DNA from 2 places in the Paenibacillus roseipurpureus genome. Region 1 is predicted to be linked to the other one. Evidence: riboswitches for the same ligand, from Rfam matches in the RefSeq annotation. Region 1 holds a riboswitch; the other holds the start of a gene.
The links. Region 1 has a riboswitch for cobalamin ahead of MJB10_RS21205 (ABC transporter substrate-binding protein). Riboswitches for the same ligand answer to the same signal wherever they lie in the genome.
Positions count from the first base shown of each region.

Region 2: it holds a riboswitch for cobalamin, as region 1 does, so the genes downstream of both, metE (5-methyltetrahydropteroyltriglutamate--homocysteine S-methyltransferase) here and MJB10_RS21205 (ABC transporter substrate-binding protein) in region 1, are expected to answer to the same signal.

Region 1 is NZ_CP130319.1:4,729,050-4,737,025, forward strand. Features, by position in the region: gene MJB10_RS21200 (FecCD family ABC transporter permease) at 1-75, opposite strand, end outside; gene MJB10_RS21205 (ABC transporter substrate-binding protein) at 75-1,091, opposite strand; cobalamin riboswitch at 1,249-1,401, opposite strand; gene MJB10_RS21210 (hypothetical protein) at 1,434-2,024, opposite strand; gene MJB10_RS21215 (aspartyl-phosphate phosphatase Spo0E family protein) at 2,021-2,287, opposite strand; gene MJB10_RS21220 (aminotransferase class I/II-fold pyridoxal phosphate-dependent enzyme) at 2,358-3,560, opposite strand; gene MJB10_RS21225 (Lrp/AsnC family transcriptional regulator) at 3,576-4,067, opposite strand; gene cysK (cysteine synthase A) at 4,254-5,177, opposite strand; gene MJB10_RS21235 (MFS transporter) at 5,243-6,451, opposite strand; gene MJB10_RS21240 (hypothetical protein) at 6,586-7,086, opposite strand; gene MJB10_RS21245 (DUF350 domain-containing protein) at 7,234-7,653, opposite strand; gene MJB10_RS21250 (PspA/IM30 family protein) at 7,729-7,976, opposite strand, start outside.
Region 2 is NZ_CP130319.1:1,501,973-1,509,948, reverse strand. Features, by position in the region: gene clpP (ATP-dependent Clp endopeptidase proteolytic subunit ClpP) at 1-553, opposite strand, end outside; gene tig (trigger factor) at 750-2,051, opposite strand; gene MJB10_RS06825 (hypothetical protein) at 2,163-3,059, opposite strand; tRNA gene MJB10_RS06820 (tRNA-Arg) at 3,240-3,313, shown strand; cobalamin riboswitch at 3,444-3,643, shown strand; gene metE (5-methyltetrahydropteroyltriglutamate--homocysteine S-methyltransferase) at 3,797-6,097, shown strand; gene MJB10_RS06810 (DUF4023 domain-containing protein) at 6,429-6,542, opposite strand; gene asnB (asparagine synthase (glutamine-hydrolyzing)) at 6,733-7,976, shown strand, end outside.

The DNA of each region.
Region 1 (7,976 bases):
CGATAAACTCACCACAATAGAAAGAAGAAGGAGTATGACTCCTACTCCTCCCCCAACGATTAGTTTTCTTTTCATTATTTCACCAATTCAGGATAGATTCCTTTCGCCATTTCCACCAATCCGTCTGTTAATCTTGGCCCTGGACGGCTGAGCAGGTTCTGATCTAACCCAATTACACGTTTATTTTTCACAGCGTCGATTGCATCCCAACCGCCGCGCGTACGAATGATGTCTTCTAGCGGTTTCTTCGTTTTTGAATCAATAATTCCGTTCCCAAACAAGATCACACTTGGATTTTGTTGAATAATCTTCTCTTCACTGATTTCGTACCAGCCTTCTTTATCCGCAGCCACATTCACGCCGCCGGAAAGCTTGATCAGCTCATCCATGAACACGCCGCTTCCAACTGTCCAACCTGGGGCAAATTCGATGTACACTTTTTTCTTATTCTCTTGCTTCACGTCTTTCACAGCATCAACAACCTTTTGACGGTCCGCTTTCATTTTGCTAACGACCTTGTCCGCTTGCTCCTGATGATCGGTAATTTGACCGAACGTTTGAATATTGGTGATGGCATCATCTAACGTTTTCGGATCTACTTTGAACACATTAATGTTCAGCGCGCGAAGCTTCTCAACCGATTCCGCATTCATCGAAACGCCCGTAATGACTAGATTTGCATTGGACGCAATGACAGCCTCTACATTCGGTTTCACAATGCTGCCCAGCTTCGGTTTCGATTTAGCCGCTTCTGGGTAGTCATCATAATCCGAAACACCCACGATGTTGGACTCTAAACCGATCGCGAATAGCGCTTCTGTCTCCGCCGGCGATACGGATGCGATCTTCTCAGGCGCTTTGTCAAATGTAAATTCTTTCCCCGTTGCATCCTTCACTTTCAAAGGATACGTTGTTTTCTTCACTGCGACTGGTGTTGCCGATGCCGTCGATACTGGCGCTTTGGTCGATCCTCCGCCAAGCTTTGATGGATCTGAGATTTCTGCTTCTTTCTTGGCGCATGCGGACAACGAAACTGCTGTTGCAAGCGCTAGTGTTGCTACTAATCCTTTGGTGACCCACTTTTGTTTCATGATGGAACCCTTCTTTCCGCTCTTTTTGATGTAGATTGATTCCAACAAAAAAGCCCCCCTGTTCACAAGGAACGAGAGGGACGATAAATCGCGGTATTGGGCAACAAATGAACATGAGTTGCTTCCTGATTTAACGCGACCCTTTCCTCGAAGGATGTCGTAAACGGCACCATAGGCAGGTATCCTGACTCTCCAGCCAAGCGCTTGGCTGAATTACAGTGGCGGGACCGTGCTGGACTCTAACCAGCTTCCCTTTTAACTAATAGACTCCATACTGAAATCTATCAGCACCTACGGCTGCAAATTATACTATCAATCTAATTGTCGATTATAGACGTTCTCTTACTTTTGTGCAATGATTTTCAACACTTGCTTAGCCTCGTCCATTTTGGGAGCATTCTGCGGAATGAAAGCGTAGAGACCTTTGCCCTCAAAACCTTGCTCCTTCATCCATTTGTTCCCTGCAAGCGGAATGCCGTACAAATGCTTCTGAGCTGCCTTGCCCTCTTCTTTGATTTCGATGACACCGTCTGGATAATCTGCTGGATTTATCACATCATCAAGAGATACGAACCCCGCTTGGTTACTCAATCCCTTGAACTGCTCTTCGCCAAGGATGAAAATGCCATTCCCGCCAGCAGCAAGCTCCACAATCATTTTCTCTAGTGAAAAAATAGGTGATGTATTCAGCTTTACAGTAGGAATTTCGCCAACCTTTGATTTAAGAGAAACCTCCAGCTTCTGTGCCGCATCACTTGGGAAACCATTCGGCCCCATCATAAATACGGAAACATCTGCTTTAGGACCACCGCAAGCTGTCAGCGTCAGCATCATGCCGAGCATCACAACCAATAACCATTTCGCCTTCATATACAGTAATTCCCTCCGTTGTACGCTCACGACCCGATAGTCGCCAGAAAAGCCGGTTTTCACCGACTTTTCTTTCCTGACGTCATATATTCATTTATTTTCTGATCCAGCATTGTACTTAATTCAACGACTGCATCGGATGTCATTTCTCGACCTTCCATGACCATCTGTTCCATTTTGCGTCTTAACGTATGAATCTCTTCCTCGAGAATCGACAGGGTATTGGGCTTCTTGGCATTTTTGGATAACCAACGTTTGCCGAAATCTTGCTCGCGAATCTGAAACTGCTTTTGAAAGCTAGTTAGCTGATATTCCATAAAAGCCATGGGCTCATCCCTCCTTACTCTAAGAATACCAGTTTTTGTGTTCTATGAACATATCATTTTAGAACGAATCTTATAATTTCCTTAAAAATTTTCCAATTCTTTCTAAGGCTTCGCTCAACTGTGAAACACTATAGGCGTAAGAGCAACGCAGGAAGCCCTCTCCACCTAATCCGAACACATCACCAGGCACAGCAGCGACCTTGGCTTCAAACAGCAACCGCTGAGCGAATTCTTCCGAAGTTAACCCCGTTGCCACAATGCTTGGAAATGCGTAGAAAGCGCCTTGCGGTTCATGGCATTGGAGCCCGATCTCGCGAAATCCTTTGACGACAAGACGGCGCCGTTGATTGTAGGATTCGATCATGCGATCCTTCTCTTCCAGCCCATTCGTCAATGCTTCATGAGCGGCCACTTGCCCCATAACAGGTGCACACATGACCGTGTATTGGTGAATTTTGGTCATCGCCGAGATCAGCTCCTGATGCCCACATGCGTATCCCATTCTCCAGCCCGTCATGGCAAAAGCTTTGGAGAAGCCGCTCACGAGAATGGTCCGATCCTTCATGCCAGGAATAGCCGCGAAGCTCACATGCTTCTGACCGTAGGTCAGCTCTGCATAGATTTCATCAGAGATGACGATCAAGTCCTTCTCTTCGACGACTTTAGCAATCGGCAACCAATCTTCATAGCTCATAGTTCCGCCAGTCGGATTGCTCGGATAGCAAAGAATGAGCACTTTAGAGCGCGGTGTGATTGCATCGCGAAGCGCTTTCTCGGTGAGCTTGAACTGATCTTTTGCGAACGTTTCGATGCCCACAGGCACGCCGCCGCTGAGACTTGTGATCGGTGAGTACGAAATGTAGCACGGCTCAGGGATCAAAATTTCATCCCCCGGTGTAATCAAGGAACGCAGCGCTAAATCGATCGCCTCGCTGCCGCCAACGGTGACTAGCACTTCATTCGATGGTTCATATTTCACTTTGAAAGACGTATATAAATAATTCGCGATCGCTTCGCGAAGTTCTGGAATACCAGAGTTCGGTGTATATTTGGTTCTTCCGCGCTCCAAGGAATGCACAGCAGCTTCACGCACATGCCACGGGGTAGAGAAATCAGGCTCGCCTACACCAAGCGAAATAATATCATCCTTGCTGTTGTTAACCAGATCGAAAAACTTCCGAATACCCGAAGGCTTCATTTCGCGCACGGCAGGAGCGAGGTAATTTTGCATAGATTTGTTGCTCGGTTGAATCGTAGTTTCGTCCTTGATCATGATGTTCCCTCTCCCTTACGGCGAAACAAGCATCCGGTGATCGTCTTCCTGATCCTCGAAAATAATGCCGTCTTGTTTGTATTTTTTCAAAATGAAGTTCGTTTTCGTAGAAAGCACGCGATCGATCGGCGAAAGCTTATTCGAAACAAATGAAGCGACCTGCTTTAATGAGCTGCCTTCAATCTCAACAAGCAAATCGTAAGCGCCTGACATGAGATAAACCGATTTCACTTCTGGATATAAATAGATCCGTTCCGCAATCGCATCAAATCCGCGTCCGCGTTCCGGCGTAATTTGCACTTCAATTAGGGCGGTAACCTTCTCGTCATCCACTTTACTCCAGTTCACGACTGTCGCGTATTTGACGATGACCTTATCCGCTTCCATCTCGCTGATCGCTCGCGCCACTTCGTCCTCCGCCGTTCCTAACATGGTGGCGATCAGACTCGCGCTCCTGCGGGCGTCTTCCTTTAGTAAATCGAGAATTTTAAGCTTCAAAGTATCCATGGTTAAACCTACCTTTCTGAAATATGTTTCGTTCATCCTTCCATCTTACAATGAATCCATGTCCCAATTCAATTACTGCGTGCGGAAGTTCCAGCAGAATATTTGGCTATAGGCGAAAATTCCGCCCCTGCCATTGAAAAAAGCCACAAGAGATGTAAGAACATCTCCTGTGACTTTCCAGCTGTCTCAATCAAAAAGATTCATGCTGAGATACCGCTCACCTGTATCTGGCGCTATGCAGAGTACGCGTTTTCCCGCGCCAAGCTTCCTTGCCACTTGCATGCCAGTCCAAACGGAAGCACCTGCGGACGGGCCTACAAGGATACCTTCTCGACTTGCCAAATCCCGCATCGTCCCAATCGCATCCTCATCGGACACCTGTACAATTTCATCGTAGATGCCTGTATTTAAAATAGCCGGAACAAAACCTGGGCTTGTCCCTACCAGCTTATGCGGTCCTGGGCTTCCCCCTGATAAGACAGGCGAGCCCTTCGGTTCTACAACATAGATTTGAATATCAGACAAATGCTCTCTGAGTACTTCGCCCGTCCCCGTAATGGTCCCGCCTGTGCCTGACGTTGCAACGAAGGCATCTAACCGCCCTTCCATTTGTTCAAGGATTTCAATCGCTGTCGTGACTCTGTGGATGTTCGGATTTGCTGGGTTTTCGAATTGCTGTGGGATGAAGCTGCCTGGGATACGGTCACGCAACTCGATCGCCTTCGCAATCGCTCCAGGCATCCGCTGTGCTGCTGGCGTTAGCACTACTTCGGCTCCGTAAGCTTTGAGTATATTAATGCGCTCTTTGCTCATATTGTCCGGCATAATGAGAATCGCTTTATACCCTTTGGCAGCTGCATTCATGGCCAGCCCAATCCCAGTATTTCCGCTAGTCGGCTCTATGATAGTCGCCCCGGGCTGAAGATGGCCTGCTTTTTCGGCTTCCTGAATGAGATTGAACGCAGCCCTGTCCTTTACGCTTCCGCTCGGATTGAAGTACTCCAATTTCACATATAATTCCGCCGCATTTTCATCCAATAAGCGATTTATTCTTACAACAGGCGTATCCCCGATAAGTTCGGTGATGCTGTTCACCATTTTTTTCGACATGGGGTTCCCCCTCCTCTTCCTGCCATTGCTGCTAACTACATTGTTATCGGGATGCTCCATATCTGTCAAGATTGGGATGCAGGCAGCTGATTTCTGATAAAGCACCAGGAGAAGAAGGTCGAGCTTCCGATCACCAACAACAGCACATTGATGACAAGCGGTTCCTTACTCCAAGAAATCACACAAATGAATAGCAGCACGCCGCAGACTCGTCCTAGATTCAAGGATAACTCACGGAGCACAATAAATTCCTCTCGCTGCTTTGCACTCTCCTCATCAGAGCCAATGAGATCGAACACAACGGAAATCATCGGGATGGAATACATCGGGAAGAAGAGCGCGGATCCAAGACCGAATATTAACAACGTCATATATGACATTTTCCAGAAAAAAGGTAAAATCACCAGCACAACCATGACCGAACCGATGAGCATGCTTCTTCTCCGAAAAGCTGGCCGAATGAACCGACCTGCTGCCCAGAACGAAACTAACGCCACCGAAGATGTTATTAATGCAAAGTTGCCTAAGCTCGCTTCACTTGATGTCGAGATATACACGAGCAATCCAATCATGAAGCCAAACACACCTTCACGAATCCCTTGAAAAGCAAGTGCCAAGCTTACAGCTTTCCACGGCGTATGCGGTTGCCTTAGAACACGGAGGGGAAGCAGCCAGGCATAGTTTCCGCTTACTTTTCGTTTTTTCAGAAAAAAACTGATCACAACACCTAATACAAAAATCCCTAATGAGATGGAAAAAATCAGCCGATAACCCGCTCGATCCCCTAAGCTTACAATGAGCATACCAGAGATCCAAGGGGCAATAATGCCAGCTCCCGCGCCTAGTAGGCCAACCCATCCGTTGAATCGATCCCGATTATCAGGATCCGTGACTTCGAAGTATACCACGTTAAATGCAAGCCAGAAAAAGCCCACCGAGATGCCTTGAACGAGTCCAAGCCATACAAAATAATGGACACTGCTGGTGCCCATCCATAGAACCAACATATAGAAGCAAGCCGAAACGGAAACGCCAATGCGGAGGCAATTCATTTTATTGTGTTCTTTCACCCATTTTCCTGCCAACCAAAACGTAATGGCCATCGTCAAATGAGTGGTCAACGTAAACCAACCAATCAATGTGAAATCGTTCTTCGCCTTCCATAAGTACACACCAACGAACGTGCCTGACAGTGCATTCGCACCGCCGAAAAGCGCATGAACAATAAGCAAAAGAATCGCTTGGGCATCCAGCTTTCCCTTGCTTTTCGTCATTTCCTGCATATTCCTCCTCCTGTTTCAATGGATTTTGGCTTTTGTTAAGCTTCCCCATTCCAGTGAAAATATGAGGGCCTCGTACGCAAAAAAAAAAACCGAATCCCTTGGACTCGGTTCTCTCATCAACATATTTATTCGGATTTAATACGCTCGACCATCAACAAACGATCCGTATCAGAAAGCACTTTTTCTACTCGGAAACAGGATGGACAAATATAGACATCCGATGTAAAAGGGCCCGTTAAGAACGCATTTCCTAAGTTCTTAGGAATGATTGGTGTGAACGAAGCTTCACTTGTTACTTCCATTCCAGCATGCAACATAAATTCATGACAGCTCGAGCATTCCGGCGCTTCTTCCTGTTCGTCCGTCAACTGCTGAACCTTCTCGCCATATTTATCAAGCGGCTCATCGGAATCATCCCAAGCGGATGCTAAATCCTCATCGGATTCCGCATATTCCTGCTCATTAAAGCGCAGCTTTTGCCCCGTTTGTTTCACTTTCAAATCGATGCTCCGATAATCGATTAATTCATTAAAACAATGTGGACATTCGTCCTCAGGTCCAATCTCGGGATCCCAAACGATCTCCGTTTGGCACCATGGACATACGACTTCTTCATTGCCACTCATTGCGTAAACCCCCACCTACTTGCAATTATGCATATTTCCATACATAATAAACCCCCGCCGCGACAAACACAAGTGCAATCGCAAACAAGGTTCCCCACAGGTACTTCATCGTTTAAGCCTCCAACATTATGTAAAATACGACTACACCTAGGTTACACATGCTCCAACCACATAGGATAAGGAGACCGATAACGTTAAAGACAAGAAGCCAACGGCACGATTATCCTTCTTAATTTCTTCATCAATTTTGAAATAAGGTGTAAGGAATTCAAAAATAAAATAAGCAACTAATAGCAACAGGAAGCCATAGCCTGCCCAAATGAGAGAGTGAATCATCGTGTCGTTGTTTAGAATGGCAAATCGGAACAAGTTGCAAATCCCAAAAATTTTACCGCCCGTGGCCATAGCAACCGACAAATTACCTTTTTTGATTTCGGCCCAATCATCATATTTCGTAACCAGCTCGAAGATCGTTAGAAAGACGACTAGCGCGACTAAAGCAACGGCAAAAAATGCGAGCGTTGATAAATACGGGTTACCTAACAAAACATCCACCTCTTCGTTCATATCGTCTCCTGCCTTCCTTTACACAAGTAGAGACTGAGTAGGACTCAGTCTCTCGCAGGTACAACTAGTATATCATTAGGATTGTTTTTTTTCAGCAAGCTTCGCACGCATAGCGGCCAACTCATCATCGATCCCGCTGCTGCTTGCCCCTAAGCTGTCCAGCTCATCATCCAAGCTGCGGTTTTTGGCGCGGATTTCTCCGCTCGCTTGAGCTTCCGCCTCCATTTGAAGAACTTTTTCACTCATACGGTCAAAACCTTTAGCCGCGTTATCCGTACCAAAGCCGGACATCGCTTGGTTGATTTGTTTCTGTGCCTTCGCTG
Region 2 (7,976 bases), 2.6 Mb from region 1:
ACCCGTATGCCTTCGCTTCTTCAGCGCTCATAAAGTTATCTCGGTCGGTGTCTCTTTCGATCTTTTCAAGCGGCTGTCCCGTTCGGTCCACGTAGATCTGGTTGAGTTTGTTCTTGGTTTTGATAATCCAATCCGCATGGATTTTGATATCGGTCGCTTGACCCCTTACACCGCCGAGCGGTTGGTGAATCATAACTTCAGCATTCGGCAGCGCGTATCGCTTACCTTTGGCTCCCGCTGTCAACAGCAAAGAACCCATGCTTGCAGCCATTCCTACACAAATCGTAGAAACATCCGGCTTAATAAACTGCATGGTATCGAAGATACCCATACCAGCTGTAACGGACCCACCAGGTGAGTTGATATATAAGTGAATATCTTTGTCAGGGTCCTGGGCGGATAAAAAGAGTAGCTGGGCAATGACCAAATTAGCCACATCGTCATCAATAGCGGTTCCGATAAAGATTATGCGGTCCTTAAGTAAACGCGAGTAGATATCGTAGGAACGTTCTCCACGAGCCTCTTGTTCAACAACCATAGGAATAAGACTCATTGTACCAACTCCTTTTGCGGCAATAGCCATGTTCTCTAAATTGAGATTCATTTACAGTTTACCACGATTGAATAACAATGTCATTTTTCTGAAATCAGCTATGTAGGCGGGTAATACATATGTACGATAGATTTTAGTCGTAAATTAGGGTAAAAGAAAGGCACGTTGCTTACGTACGTGCCTTTACTTACCTTATTTATACGGCTGCGGAAACATGCTTGCTATTTTGAAGCAAGAAATCCACCGTTTTTCTGATAACTAAATCGTTGCTAAGACCTTCAAGGCTACCGTTTGAAGCAAACAGTGTGCGAAGCTCAGCAGCTGACTTTTGGTAGGACGGTGCATACTTCTCAAGTTCCGCGTCAACTTCTTCATCGGAAACTGTGATATTTTCTGCAACAGAGATCGCTTCAAGAACAAGGTTGTTACGAACACGCTTCTCAGCATCTTCTTTCATTTGCTCTTTCAATGCGCTCTCATTTTGACCTGAGAATTGGTAGTAGATCTCAAGCGTCATGCCTTGGGAGCGGAGACGTCTTTCGAATTCTTTTACCATGATATCAAGCTCAGCTTCAACCATCGCACCTGGGATCTCTACTTCTGCGTTTGCAGCAGCTTTCTCAACAACAGCTGTTTCAAGTGCAGCTTCAGCATCCTTTTTCTTACGGTCTTGCATACGGTTTTGAAGTTCAGCTTTGTACTCAACAAGTGTATCGTACTCACTTACGTCTTTCGCGAACTCATCGTCAAGCTCTGGCAAGTTTTTGCGTTTGATATCGTGAATTTTCACTTTAAACACAGCTGCTTTGCCTTTCAAATCTTCGGATTGGTAGTTCTCAGGGAAAGTCACGTTAATGTCTTTCTCTTCGCCTTTGCCAAGACCTACGAGTTGATCTTCAAAGCCTGGAATGAAGGAGTTGGAGCCAAGCTCAAGGGAGTATTTCTCTGCTTTACCGCCTTCGAAAGCTACACCGTCAACGAAACCTTCGAAATCAATTACGACTACGTCACCGTTAGCAGCTTGTCCTTCTTCAAGTACAACTAGTTCAGCGTGACGTTGTTGCAAACGAGAAAGCTCAGCGTTCAATTCATCTTCTGAAACTTCAGCGTTTACAGCGTCAACTTCGATACCTTTGTAATCGCCAAGCGTTACTTCAGGCTTAACCGTTACTTTCGCTTTGAACTTCATGACTTGACCTTTACCAAATTGCTCAACGTCTACTTCAGGACGATCAACAGGCTCGATTTTAACCTCTTCAATCGCTTGTACATAAACTTCTGGCAAAATGATATCAATTGCGTCTTGGTACAAACTTTCAACACCGAATTTAGCTTCAAAGATTGAACGAGGCACTTTCCCTTTACGGAATCCTGGAACATTCACTTTCGCTGATACTTTTTTGAATGCTTTATCCAAAGCATCTGCTACGCGCTCTGCGCCAACTTCTACTTCAAGAACGCCAACGTTCTTCTCTATTTTTTCCCAACTTGCTTTCATTTTATGCCTTCCCCTCCAAAAATGTACCTTGACTAATAGTTTTCACGTTAAGCTCATTATAACCATTCTATTATACCATATAACATTTTCATTTCAAGGCACGTTATCTGCCTAAGTCGGATTAGGTGTAAACTGCTTCACAAACGCGCTGAGTACGTTATGCGCCCGCTTCCATTGCAAAGCCATGCCGTCGACTATCCCGTACGTCTCTAGCAATTGTTCACGCTCGCCAGTTCCAAATAATTTTTCCTGCAAAATTGCATGCAGCGCCGAAGCCCACACATCTACCGCGCTTTCTTCCGTTCTAAGCAACTCCGTGTAAATCGACGTCCCGTACGCGTAGGCTAAGAACTCTTGCCAGGTCTGAGATGCGAAGTAGACAAAGTCAGGCTGGCTTATTTCACTAATGTCCCCGACTCTTCGAATCATATCACGAATGCGGGATGGAAAATCTTCCGCGGTGAGGGGTGTCTCCTCAATCTCCACCAGCACGATTTTACCGTTTTTGGGAAATTCGATCATCCCCTGCTCCCCCATTTGTTTCAGCGCTTGCAGCGCCTTGAACTGAATATGCGGATGTCTTGGTCTCTCGCACAGCCATGCCTTCACGAATTGACTGACCTCAGGCTGTTCAATATAGGCCAGTTGGTCTAGAGCATTCACCTGGGCTTCCAACGTACCCTCTTGGAGCATCGTTTTCAGCTTATTGACAAAGGCGCCATCGTCAGCTGCCGTTTTGTCTTGAATATACTGACGCAGCAAGGCGGATTCTTCCTCTGCATCCTCTGCCAACGATTCCGATGATGGAAACATCGTCTCGGGAAACATCGTGAGCAGCCAGTGACGCAGCGCTTCCCATTGGTCGGATTTATCCCGATCGACGCCTGGAAACTGCAAAAGAAAAGTTAGCATCTCGAGCGCTTCTTGATACCGTTCTGCCCGCAGCAGCTTGGTAAGTTCGTCTTCATAGAACTTTTCAGTTTTCGGAAAAAGAATAACATTATCCAAAGATGGATCAGACAAAGGGATCACCTCGGTTCGTGGTCTCGCTTGTGACAGTTTACTCCATCATCCATGGGATTGCAAAAATTAATCTGAAATGAAGTGTTGACTTCGTATAAAACGTTATGATATTATAACTCTTGCTTCGCCAAACGGATCTCGTCCAGGCGGTAAGAAGTGAGGTATGTCTCAGTAGCTCAGCTGGATAGAGCACACGCCTTCTAAGCGTGCGGTCGGGGGTTCGAATCCCTCCTGGGACGTTTGCAAGACAAGAGATCGCGAGAAATCGCGGTCTCTTTTTGCATTTGTAGACGTGTTAGGAGCGTTCAGCAGCAGGCGCCTAACAAAAAGTCTTTGCATGATCTTCGAATTCATGTATAGTATTCACAATTGCATATTGTGGGAATAGGTGCTCTTGATCGTTTACTACGACTAGAGCTTAAAAGGGAAGTTCGGTGCAATACCGACGCGGTCCCGCCACTGTAACAGAGGAGTCCGACGCTGCTTAAGCCACTGATCAAACGATTGGGAAGGCAAGCGTAGGACGACGATTCTGGAGCCAGGAGACCTGCCTGTTCTGACAGCACTGATTTACCTACGGGAGATAGGGAGGTGTTAGAGATCGTAACCACTGTACACACATACACGGGGTATCTTTAACCTTTTCCAACAAGGTTAGAGATGCCCTTTTTTTTGCATGAAAAGCAAGCTAGAACGGTTAAACAAATGGAGGAGGCCACCACATGTGCGCATTGTTAAGCAGTAATTTAGGATACCCAAGAATTGGTGAAAATCGGGAATGGAAGAAGGCGCTAGAGGCTTTCTGGGCAGGCAAGCTGGAGGAAGGCGAATTCACACAGCAGATTGAGGCGATTCGACTGAACAATCTGCGAGTCCAGCAGCAGAAAGGGATTGACCTGATCCCTGTCGGTGACTTCAGCCTGTACGATCACGTGCTGGATACAGCCACGATGTTCGGCATTGTTCCGAAGCGTTTCCCGTATGAAGGAGGCGAAGTTCCCCTCTCCACGTACTATGCCATGGCGCGCGGCAGTCAAGGCGCAACAGCTTGTGAAATGACCAAATGGTTCAATACGAATTATCACTACATTGTACCCGAGCTGCAAGATGTGCAGCCCCAGCTCACCATCAACAAACCGCTTCAAGCGTATCGCGAAGCGAAGCTTCAGCTCGGCATTCAAGGCAAGCCAGTTCTACTGGGGCTATTCACGTTCTTGAAACTAGCAAAAGGTTATCAGCCAGCTGAGATTGATCAGTTGATCAGTGCTTTCTTGCCTCTCTATGTGCGCATCGTTACTGAGCTTGAGGAAGAAGGCGTAGAATGGCTGCAAATCGACGAGCCAATCCTGGTTCAGTCCTTGAGCGATGCCGATATTAGCCGAGTAAGCAGTATCATTGCTACACTGACTGCCGCAGCGCCAAAATTGAAGATCGTGCTTCAAACGTATTTCGATGCCGTTGAACACTACCAAGCGATTAGCCAACTGCCTGTACATGTGATCGGCCTGGACTTCGTCCATGGATTTGAATTGAACTGGAAAAACATTCAAACATACGGCTTCCCTGAAAATAAATTATTAGGCGTTGGCCTCGTGGATGGCCGCAATATTTGGCAATCGGACTTGCAGACGCAGTTGGAATTCCTTGATCATTTATCTGCAATTGTTCCTTACGAACGGATGCTGTTGCAACCATCCTCCAGTTTATTGCATGTTCCGGTTTCCAAACGCAAGGAAACCAAATTAGCGCCCGTCTTGCGTGATGCGCTTGCTTTCGCGGAAGAGAAGCTTGCTGAACTCACCATCTTGAGTAAAGCCACCCAACATGGACAAGATTTCGTCCAATTGGAATTGGACATGAATCAAACGGTCATTACAAAGCTCAATGCATCTTCGTACCGGAACAAACCGGAAGTCCAACTGGCAGTAGCTAACCTACAACAGCAGCCATCCACAAGAAATAGCGATTTCGCTTCGCGTAGAAGCCTACAGGCTGCGAAATGGCAGCTGCCTTTTCTGCCAACAACCACGATCGGTTCGTTCCCGCAAACAACGGAAGTCCGTAACGCGAGGAAAAATTGGAGAAGCGGCGAATGGACACCTGCGCAGTACGAAGCGTTCATTCAAGAGCAAATCTCTGAATGGATTCTTTTACAAGAAAAGCTTGGTCTAGATGTGCTGGTTCATGGCGAGTTCGAGCGAACGGATATGGTTGAATTTTTCGGAGAGAAGCTGGACGGGTTCGCTTTTACATCCAATGGCTGGGTGCAGTCTTATGGTTCCCGTTGTGTGAAGCCGCCTGTCATTTTCGGGGATGTGTCCTTTGTTCAGGAGATGACTGTCAAAGAAACGAAATACGCACAGTCGTTGACGAGTAAGCCCGTAAAAGGCATGTTGACAGGCCCAATCACGATTTTGAATTGGTCCTTCGTTCGAAGCGACATCACTCGCGAACAGGTTGCTTATCAAATCGCTTTGGCGCTGCGTCAGGAAGTAGAAGCTTTGGAACAAGCCGGGATTGAGATGATTCAGGTCGATGAACCTGCTTTGCGTGAAGGCTTGCCTCTTAAGAAAAAGGACTGGCAGGCGTACTTGGACTGGGCTGTTCTTGCGTTCCGCTTATCGACATCTACAGTGAAGGACGGTACGCAAATTCATACCCACATGTGCTATTGTGAGTTCCATGATATTATCGACGCTATCCGTGCCCTGGATGCCGATGTTATCTCCATTGAAACCTCCAGAAGCCACGGAGAGCTGATTCACAGCTTCGAGGAGCATGTGTATGATCAAGGCATCGGGCTGGGCGTCTATGATATCCACAGTCCGCGCGTTCCTTCTGTTACAGAGATGGTCGAGATGATTGATCGTGCGCTTCAGGTGCTTGAGCCAGAGCTATTCTGGATTAATCCAGACTGCGGGTTAAAAACAAGAGGAAAACAAGAAACCATTTCCGCCCTCGAGGTTATGGTTGAAGCAGCAAAGCGGATTCGAGCCAGCCGTAGCCAATTGATATCTTTATAGAAAAACCCTTGCTGGGAGCCAGCAAAGGTTCATTATAGAGTTTATTAAACATGCGGCCTGTTCGGTGGCAGATGACCAGGCTCTGTAGAGTCCAGATTCGATTGTATACGGGAAGATTGCTTGGAGTGATCGATGGTACTTTGTATTCTTTGACTCATACTTTTCTTTTTACCCATGTGGCTATAACAACTCCTTTTATGTCATAGGATGAACGCTATCCTAGTATGGAGGATTTAGATTCACGTTATGCTAGTTAACCCCACCAATAAATGCCATATGATGAGCCTGCAGGGATTGAATCCCTGCAGGCTCTTGTTCATGCCATAAGACGTTAGTGCATGTTATGAGGCAAATTTTTACCTGGATGACCGTCACCTTGCGTCCTTTTATTCTTCTCGGCTTTCCTCTGCTTCTCATGCAGCTTGCTAATGAAATGACTATCCATGAGCACTCGCCTCCTGAATAAAGAATGGCATTACCTCTATAGAATGTCACGCGGCATCTAAATTTAGTCAGCTTCCTCACAAAAACCGCGTCCCGCTTGCAACTGCCGTCTTCTGGACAGACATTTAAAACCTTCCATGTGCATACCCTTTATCATTATGCTCTCTTCACGAAGAAAGGAAGGAACGTCTATGTGCGGAATAACGGGTTGGATAGATTGGCGGAAAGACTTGACCGGGTACCCGTCCATTCTAGAAAATATGACGGAAACGCTCCACCTGCGTGGACCCGATGCTTCGGGCACTTGGATTTCGCAGCACTGTGCCCTCGGACACCGGCGTCTAAGTGTCATGGATCCTGAGAACGGCGCTCAGCCGATGATCCGCAAACAAGGTGATTATACGTATACCATCGTATATAATGGCGAACTTTATAACGCACCTGAGCTGAAAAAAGAGCTCGAGCTTCGCGGCCATCAGTTCCGCACCACTTGTGACACAGAAGTGCTCTTGGTCGCATTTATCGAGTGGGGAGTCGCTTGCGTGGATCGGTTGAACGGCATCTTCGCCTTCGCGGCCTGGAATGACCAAGAACAGTCACTGACACTCGTTCGTGACAGACTCGGCGTAAAGCCGCTTTTTTATTCTCATCAGGATAGTGTGCTTCTCTTTGGTTCAGAACCGAAAGCAATCCTCGCTCATCCTGATTTCAAAGCGGAGGTTGGCGCGGAAGGGTTCGCTGAAATTTTCGCCGTTGGGCCGGCACGGACGCCTGGACATGGGATTTATCGGAACATGTCTGAGCTCAAGCCAGGTCAATTTGCCATTTTTGATAGGAATGGACTATCCGTTCGTACGTATTGGAAGCTTGAAAGCCATGCGCACGGCGATGATATTGATGCTACCGCGGCTCAAGTTCAACAATTGTTACGTGACACTGCGCAGCGTCAACTCGTTTCAGACGTTCCGATCTGCACACTCCTGTCAGGTGGGCTCGATTCCAGCGCGCTTACAGCTCTGGCTGCGGCGCATTACCAGGAGAGCGGGCAAGGTCCGCTTCATACCTTCTCCGTCGATTACAAGGATAATGATAAGCATTTCAAAGCTAATGTGTTTCAACCCAACTCCGATGCGCCATGGATTAAGCGGATGACCGACCATTTGGGCACGGAGCATCATTACATTGAGTTCGACACACCCGAGCTCGTTGAATCGCTTAAAGCCGCTGTTCTAGCCCGCGATACGCCAGGAATGGCAGATGTGGATGGCTCTCTCTATTTATTCTGCCGCGAAATCAAGAAGGAAGCCACCGTTGCGATTTCAGGAGAGGCAGCCGACGAAATATTCGGTGGCTATCCGTGGTTCCATAGCGAAGAAGCCTTGGAAGCAAACACCTTCCCTTGGTCCTTGAAGCTGCCGAGTCGCGTCGACTTGCT